Regions from separate parts of the Paraburkholderia bengalensis genome, predicted to be linked through region 1. Evidence: predicted binding sites of a transcription regulator. Region 1 holds the regulator's gene; the other holds the start of a gene.

Region 1 (4,395 bases):
GTCGGGGTCGAGGTCGAGCCGCTGCGCATAGTGGCTCAGCGAATACGCGGCTTCCTGCAGCTGGATTTCGGCGGGCTCGAGCGCGGCCAGCGCGTCGTTCAGCGCGGGATCGATCTCGGCGAGATCGCGCATCTTCGAGACGATCGACGACAGATGGCCGATCATCGCGTCGTCGGATTCGGATAGCGCCGACAGCGCGCCCTGCACGCCGTCGATCAGATTGGCCGAATGCGACAGCCGCCGATGCTCGGCGTTGACTTCTTCCCACTCGCCGGGCTGCGGCGACAGCTTGTCGAGTTCGGCGAGCTGCCAGGCAAGGCGCTCGCGTTCCAGTTGCAGTTCGCGGTCCTTGCTCTGCGCGGTTTCGACGGCCTGTGCCGCGTCGCGCCATGCGCGCCACGCGCGGGTCACGGACGCCGTGGTGTCGAGCAGCCCCGCGTGGGTATCGAACAGTTCGCGCTGCGCGTCGGGCCGCATCAACAGTTGATGCGCGTGCTGCCCGTGGATATCGACGAGCATCTCGCCGACTTCGCGCAGTTGCGTGAGCGTGGCCGGCGTGCCGTTGATGAACGCGCGCGAGCGGCCGTTTGCATCGACCACGCGGCGCAGCAGCACTGTGTTGCCGTGCTCCGAATCGTCGGCGGCGAGCGCCTGCTCGTCGAGCCATGCGTCGACGAGGGGATGCGTGTCGAACTCGGCCGTGATGTCCGCGCGGGCCTCGCCCGTGCGCACCACGCTCGCATCGGCGCGCGAGCCGAGTGCCAGCGCGAGCGCGTCGATGAGGATGGATTTGCCGGCGCCCGTTTCGCCGGAGAAAACCGTAAAGCCGCTGTCGAATTCGAGGTCGAGCGCGGCGACGATGACGAAGTCGCGTATCGAGAGGTGGCGGAGCATGTTCAGTCTCTCGGATCGTCTTCGTGCGAAGGATACTCGTTCCAGTGCAGCTTCTTGCGCAGCGTCGCGTAGTAGCTGTAGCCGACGGGATGCAGGAAGGGCACCGTGTGACGCGAACGGCGTACGTCGATCGTGTCGTTCAGTTCGAGTGCCGTGAAAGACTGCATGTCGAAGTTCACGTTAACGTCCCGGCCCGAGATGATCTGGATGCTGACCTTCGACTCGTCGGGAATCACGATCGGGCGGTTGGACAGCGCGTGCGGCGCGATCGGCACCAGCACGAGCCCCTGCAGCTGCGGATGCAGGATCGGCCCTTGCGACGACAGCGCGTAAGCCGTGGAGCCCGTAGGCGTCGCGACGATCAGGCCGTCCGAGCGCTGGTTATACATGAAGCGCCCGTCCACCGACACGCGCAGCTCCGCCATGCCCGAGAAGCCCGAGCGGTTCACGACGACGTCGTTAAAGGCGAGTGCGTGGTAGATCGGCTGGCCGTCGCGCATGATCCGCGATTCAAGCAGCGTGCGCTCTTCCCGCTCGAAACTGCCTGACAGCATCTGCGGGATGATCTCGCGCATGTCGGAGAACGGAATGTCCGTGATGAAGCCCAGCCGGCCGTGGTTGATGCCGATCAGCGGCGTCTTGTACGGCGCCAGTTGCCGTCCGATGCCAAGCATCGTGCCGTCGCCGCCGAGCACGATGGCGACGTCCGCGCGCGCGCCGATTTCGGCGGGGCGCAGCGCGGGCCATTGCGAGACGCCGATCTCCTGCGCCGTCTCCGCCTCGAATGCGACTTCATAGCCGAGCTTTTCCAGGCACGTGGCGAGCGCGGTCAACGGCTCTCCGATGCCCGGCGTATTGCTGCGCCCGACGAGCGCAACGGTCTTGAACTGGCTGTTAGCTTGCATGCCGGCATTACACCATAGGTGCGACCTGAAAAGAACCGTCGACGGCAGCGGCGGTGCGGCGGCCCGGGCGGTTGCGCCGAGGCCGCGTTACGCCGTCCAGCCTTCGGCCGATTATCGTTAGAATGGTGAAGTCCTCATGACAGACGTGATGGCTGCATAGACAAATGCGATGCGGCTCGTGCGCGGGCGGGGTGCCGCGCGAGGTGCGCCGGGCAGCCGGCCGGACGCGCCGCGAGCCGCCGCGCGCTCGCCGCGATGCGGTGGTTACGCTAAAATTTTTCGCCATGCTAGATCCTCGCGCACAAACCCTCCTGAAAACGCTGATCGAGCGGTATATAGCCGAAGGTCAGCCGGTCGGCTCGCGCACGTTGTCGCGGTACTCCGGGCTCGAGCTGAGCCCGGCTACCATCCGCAACGTGATGTCCGATCTGGAGGAGCTGGGGCTCGTCATCAGTCCGCATACGTCCGCTGGGCGGATTCCCACACCGCGAGGCTACCGGCTGTTCGTCGACACGATGCTGACCGTCGAACCCGCCGCCGACGAAGATGCCGTCATGCGCGCCGTCAAGACCACGCTGCAGCCGGGCGAGCCGCAGAAAGTGGTGGCGGCGGCCGCAAGCGTGCTGTCCAACCTGTCGCAGTTCGCGGGTGTCGTGCTGACGCCGCGCCGCAGCCACGTGTTCAAGCAGATCGAGTTCCTGCGTCTGTCCGACAAGCGGATTCTGCTGATCATCGTGACGCCGGAAGGCGACGTTCAGAACCGCATCATGGCGACGCAGCGCGATTTCACGCCGTCTCAGCTGGTCGAGGCATCCAATTACATCAACGCGCACTTCGCGGGCCTGTCGTTCGACGAGGTGCGCCGGCGTCTTCGTGAAGAAATCGACGAATTGCGCGGCGACATGACGACGCTGATGCACGCGGCCGTCACGGCGAGCACGGACGTCACGGATACGGGCGAAACCGTGCTGATTTCCGGCGAGCGCAATCTGCTCGAAGTGGCCGATCTGTCGTCGGACATGGCGCGGCTGCGCAAGCTTTTCGATGTGTTCGATCAAAAGACGAGTCTCCTGCAGTTGCTCGATGTGTCCAGTCACGCGCAAGGCGTGCAGATTTTCATTGGAGGCGAATCGAACCTCGTTCCCATCGAGGAAATGAGCGTGGTAACCGCGCCGTACGAAGTGAACGGCAAGATCGTCGGCACGCTCGGCGTGATAGGCCCGACGCGCATGGCCTACAACCGCGTGATTCCCATCGTCGACATCACGGCGCGCCTGCTATCGTTGACGCTCAGCCAGCAATAGAGCAGATCCATCCGGCAATGCTGCGATGGTGTTCATCATGCGCGGCGTTTTTGGCCTTGCCAATTGGCCGAATGGCCAGGTATCGGCGGCAGACCGCGCCGCTATAATGAGCTTCAGTCCATTGCGTGCCGCGCGTCGCGCGGCTCTTTCCTTCTGCCTATGCGCTTCGATCTCGAGCGGCCGTCGCAGTCCGCTGCGGCACATCGTGTCGCCGTGTTGCTGATCAATCTTGGTACGCCCGACGCGCCCACGCCTCGCGCCGTGCGGCGCTATCTGGCGCAGTTCCTGTCCGATCCGCGCGTCGTCGAGATTCCGTCGTTGCTGTGGCAAATCATCCTGCGTCTGCTGATTCTGCCGTTTCGAGGCGTAGCTTCGGCGAAGAAGTACGCGGCCGTGTGGATGCCGGAAGGCTCGCCGCTGCGCGTGCACACTGAGAAACAGGTAGAAGGGCTGCGGCATCTGCTGCAGCTGAACGACTATTCCGTGATCGTCGATTACGCGATGCGCTACGGCACGCCCGGCATTCCCGCCATGCTCAATCAGTTGAAGCTGGCGGGCGCCGAGCGCATTTTGCTGATGCCGATGTACCCGCAGTATTCGTCGTCGACAACGGCCACTGCCTTCGACGACGCGTTCGCCGCGCTCAAGCGCATGCGCAACCAGCCGGAAATCCGCACGGTGCGTCAGTACGCGGATCATCCCGCCTATATCGCAGCGCTCGCCGCGCAGGTGAATCACTACTGGCATGCGCACGGCCGCCCGGATTTCGCGGCGGGCGACAAACTGGTGCTGAGTTTCCACGGCGTGCCGAAGCGCACGCTCGATCTGGGCGACCCGTACCACGAGCAATGCCAGCAGACGGCGTCGCTGTTGATGCATGCGCTCGGGCTCACGCCCGTCGAGTGCCGGGTTACGTTCCAGTCGCGTTTCGGCAAGGCAGAGTGGCTGCAACCCTATACGGCGCCGACGCTGAAGGAACTGGGTGCGGCGGGCGTGCGCCGGGCGGACGTGTTCTGTCCGGGTTTCACGGCCGACTGTCTGGAAACGATCGAGGAGATCGGCATGGAAGTGCGCGACGAATTCGTGCACGCCGGCGGGAAAGTTTTTCACGCGATTCCCTGCCTGAATGCATCGCACGCGTGGATCGCGGCGCTCGGCGAAATCGTTGCCCAGCACCTGCAAGGCTGGCCGGTGCAGGCAAGCGCGCCGCAAACCGTGCCCGTTGCCTGAATTGTCATGTCCGGCATGCAATCTGCATCCGGACGACAGCTAACGTTTGAAAAGCCTGAAGA
Region 2 (4,395 bases), on a different contig from region 1:
CGAAGTGCCTATCGCGGGCGGATCGGATACGTCGCCGGGCGAAGCGCGGCACTGAAATGAAACGAAGCCGTGACATGCGGCTTCCGTCTAAATCAAGATTCAATTGAAGATTGCGCGGCGCGAATGCCGCGCAATTTTTTTCACGATTTCCGCGCGCATAAAAAAACCCGCATTGCGGGTTTTTCTTTTGGGAAGCACGCCTTTCGACGCGCCTCCCGCATGCCATCCAGTTGCCTGGAATTACATGTCCATGCCCATGCCGCCCATGCCGCCGGGCATGCCGCCAGGCATCGGTGCATCTTCCTTCGGCAGTTCGCAGACGGCGGCGTCCGTCGTCAGCAGCAGGCCAGCAACGGAAGCTGCGTTCTGCAGTGCCGTGCGCGTCACCTTCGTCGGGTCGACAACACCGGCTTCCACCAGGTCGCCGTACTCGCCCGTTGCTGCGTTATAGCCGTAGTTGCCCGTGCCGCCAGCAACTGCTGCCACCACGACGCTGGCTTCTTCGCCGCCGTTCGTGACGATCTGGCGCAGCGGCTCTTCCATTGCGCGCAGAACGATCTTGATACCTGCGTCCTGGTCAGCGTTGTCGCCCTTCACGCCAGCGATTGCGCTGCGTGCACGGATCAGTGCAACACCGCCGCCAGCCACGATGCCTTCTTCCACAGCTGCGCGCGTTGCGTGCAGTGCGTCTTCGACACGTGCCTTCTTTTCCTTCATTTCGACTTCGGTCGCTGCGCCGACCTTGATCACTGCCACGCCGCCGGCCAGCTTGGCCACGCGCTCTTGCAGCTTTTCACGGTCGTAGTCCGACGTCGCTTCTTCGATCTGCGTGCGCACTTGCTTGACGCGCGCTTCGATGTTCGCTGCTTCGCCAGCGCCGTCGATGATCGTCGTGTTTTCCTTGCCCACTTCGATGCGCTTCGCTTGACCCAGCTCTTGCAGCGTCGCCTTTTCGAGCGTCAGGCCCGTTTCTTCAGCGATGACCTGGCCACCCGTCAGGATAGCGATGTCTTCGAGCATGGCCTTGCGACGGTCGCCGAAGCCCGGAGCCTTGACAGCAACCGTCTTCAGGATGCCGCGGATGTTGTTGACGACCAGCGTAGCCAGCGCTTCGCCTTCGACGTCTTCAGCGATGATCAGCAGCGGACGGCCAGCCTTCGCGACTTGCTCGAGAACCGGCAGCAGATCACGGATGTTCGAGACCTTCTTGTCGTGCAGCAGCACGAACGGGTTCTCCAGAACGGCGACTTGCTTGTCCGGGTTGTTGATGAAGTACGGCGACAGGTAGCCGCGGTCGAACTGCATACCTTCGACGACGTCGAGTTCGTCTTGCAGCGACTTGCCGTCTTCAACGGTGATGACGCCTTCCTTGCCGACCTTGTCCATCGCTTCAGCGATGCGATCGCCGATCGACGTGTCGCTGTTCGCCGAGATCGCGCCGACTTGCGCGATTTCCTTGTTCGTCGTGCAGGGCTTGCTGATCTTGCGCAGCTCTTCGATTGCTGCTGCGACGGCCTTGTCGATGCCGCGCTTCAGGTCCATCGGGTTCATGCCCGATGCGACGTACTTCATGCCTTCGCGAACGATCGACTGCGCCAGAACCGTTGCCGTCGTCGTGCCGTCGCCGGCGTTGTCGCTGGTCTTGGAAGCGACTTCCTTGACCATTTGCGCACCCATGTTCTGGAGCTTGTCCTTCAGCTCGATTTCCTTCGCCACCGAGACACCATCCTTGGTGACCGTCGGGCCGCCGAAGCTGCGCTCGAGCACCACGTTGCGGCCCTTCGGACCCAGCGTGACCTTCACTGCGTTGGCGAGAATGTTCACGCCTTCGACCATCTTGGCACGGGCGGAATCGCCGAATACGACGTCTTTAGCTGCCATCTTCTAACTCCTTGAATTCTTGAGAATGATGAACCGGAACAAGTACTTACTTGTTGACAACGGCCATGATGTCTTCTTCGCGCATCACCAGCAGTTCGCTGCCGTCGACCTTGACGGTCTGGCCAGCGTACTTGCCGAACAGGACACGGTCGCCGACCTTCACGTCGAGCGCGATCGGGTTGCCCTTGTCGTCACGCTTGCCCGGGCCGACGGCCAGCACTTCGCCTTGATCCGGCTTTTCTGCTGCTGCGTCGGGGATCACGATGCCCGATGCGGTCTTGGTTTCCTGATCCAGACGCTTGACGATCACGCGATCATGCAAAGGACGAAGGTTCATGGATAGATCCTCTCTTGAATGGGACTGAGAACAACGCTGAGGTAATACCAGCTGGCGGGGGCCAACCGGCGATGTTGTTAGCACTCTCGTGCAGTGAGTGCTAATTATATGGACGGGCAATTACAAATTCAAGGAGGTATGGGCGAATTATCTAAATTGGCGTAACCCTATGTTTTTTCTATGAAAACACTGTCTGGCGAGGTCCAGAAGGCGCCCGCTCATGCACGCTGGGGTCGTCCCGAAAGGCACTGCCGGTCGAAACGGGGCGCAATGTGGTGGCACGAACTTAAGGCCTGCCGTTTTGTTGGTTAAATCGGTCAGGTCCATCGTCATCGATCGCAGGCAGCCGTGTTGGGCGGCCTTGCGCATGCCACGCGAGCGCGCGTCCGATTCAAATCCTGGGGAAGAGCGATGCATAACTCGGATAGCGTGAAAATCTGTGAGCCGCTTGGCGACATAGGATACGCGAGCAGCCCGGACGAACTCCTGTCTGAACTGTCCTCCATCGTCGCGAAGACACTGGATGCGCGCCATTGCGCGATCCATTTGCTGAACCAACGACAGGCCGCCGAAACCGGTCTCAACCAGCGCGTCGGCTTCGGCGACACCGGCGGCTCCGACGTGTTGAATGTTCGTGAAAGCGCCGCTCGTGGTCCATTCGCCATGGTCCTCGAACCTGCGACTGTTGCCGTTGATGCGACCACGATCGAAGCAGTTGCCAGGCCACACCCTGGCGACAGCATCTGCGCTCCGCTGCTCCTGCGGGGAAAGACCATCGGGATCGTCCACGCGCATCAGCCGCTGCACAAGTCGTGCTTTAGCGCCGATGATCTGCGGTTGCTGGAAAACCTCACCTTACTGGTCGTGAAGGCACTTCACGCCAATCAGATCCAGCAGTTGATGAAATCCCGCTTCACGCAGGCGGCGTTGACCCGGTCGTCGGAAAAGACCGTGCGGGAAATCATCGCGGGATCGGCGCAGAACACGAATCAGATCGCCAAGATCCTCGCGAAATCGTTCTACCGCGAAATGACCAATGCCGGTTTCGATTTCAACCAGATCATTCACGCCGCGTCGGAAATCATCTCCGAGCTGAGCAACAGCGTGCGCAAGCACAGGAATTCGCATAGTCGCCGGGTTCAGACCGCCAAGGCATCCGACGAAGGATCGTTCTCGCGCGAGGTCGAACTGGCGAACGAGATCCTGGATAGAACCGGTTGATCGCTTGCACTGCGTAGGCCAAGTCTTGTCGCGCGGCGCTTCAGTACGCCAATCGAGTTCAGGAAAACGATCGCTCATTTCTCCACGAGCGCATCCGCCGTTCATTCATGCCGAGACGCATTGCGCACTGTTCTGTGCGACGGCGTACAGCCCCTCTGGTAGCGCGCGCCTAGACTGCCCGAAGCATCGCCGGTGAGTGAAACAACGCAGAACATCGTGAAGCTTCCTGGGTGAAATCATGACCAACTCCATCCATGCCGTACGTCGATTTCAGTCTCTTTCGGACTACGTGAAAGAAGCCAGGCAAAAGCCGCCTTCGAATCCGCGCATCGAGAAAGCCGTTCTCATGCCGATCGAAGCGTCCAGTCATGTGGTCATTTCCCAGGAAGGTAGCCGTCGGCTCGCGGCAGAACAACGCGAGGAACAGCAATGGGATTGGGAAATCTAGCGAGCGCTGCGTACATCCCGCGTAGAACGCGCCTCGTGCGGGTTCTTTACTGTTGAACGCCGGGCGCATTGGCATCGCCGCCATCGCCAGTAGAGACAGACGCAGGGGGATACGGATCGACTGTGGCTTGCGTGCGAGGAGTCTCGGCATCTGCGCTTGAGCGAGTCGCGCTGTCGCTAGGTGTGCCGGGTGGCAACGGCGGCAGTGTCGGCAATATCGCCACATTCTTCGCGACACGCTGCTGCGTCTGCGGCTGCCCGCGCCGTGAGGGCGCGGCCGCGCGCGCGGGTTCGCTGTCCGAAGCCGGCCTCCAGCCATTGGAAACGATTGCGTGCTCGAGCAGAACCTGCGCCTCCTTGCTGCTTGTGTCGACGGCCAGCGCCTGATTCGCCTGCTTCACCACGCAAGTCCAGAGCCCATCCTTTGCGCAGATGGCCGCGACGCGCAATGCAGCATCGCGCTCGTTCTCGCGATCCGCGATGTCGCTTTGCATCCGCAACGCGTCGGC

What was found. The regulator HrcA, encoded in region 1, represses chaperone genes, less so after heat shock. The targets are predictions, from matches to a motif close to TTAGCACTCNNNNNNNNNGAGTGCTAA.
Region 2: groES (co-chaperone GroES) is a predicted target of HrcA. The motif match lies at 2,296-2,322, and genes of this name have one in related genera.

Annotation. Positions count from the first base shown of each region.
Region 1 is NZ_JACFYJ010000030.1:42,258-46,652, reverse strand. It holds gene recN (DNA repair protein RecN) at 1-894, opposite strand, end outside; gene H3V53_RS19125 (NAD kinase) at 897-1,799, opposite strand; gene hrcA (heat-inducible transcriptional repressor HrcA) at 2,084-3,103, shown strand; gene hemH (ferrochelatase) at 3,263-4,333, shown strand.
Region 2 is NZ_JACFYJ010000034.1:2,857-7,251, forward strand. It holds gene H3V53_RS20410 (bifunctional hydroxymethylpyrimidine kinase/phosphomethylpyrimidine kinase) at 1-55, shown strand, start outside; gene groL (chaperonin GroEL) at 241-1,881, opposite strand; gene groES (co-chaperone GroES) at 1,928-2,218, opposite strand; gene H3V53_RS20425 (GAF domain-containing protein) at 2,630-3,439, shown strand; gene H3V53_RS20430 (hypothetical protein) at 3,678-3,887, shown strand; gene H3V53_RS20435 (hypothetical protein) at 3,934-4,395, opposite strand, start outside.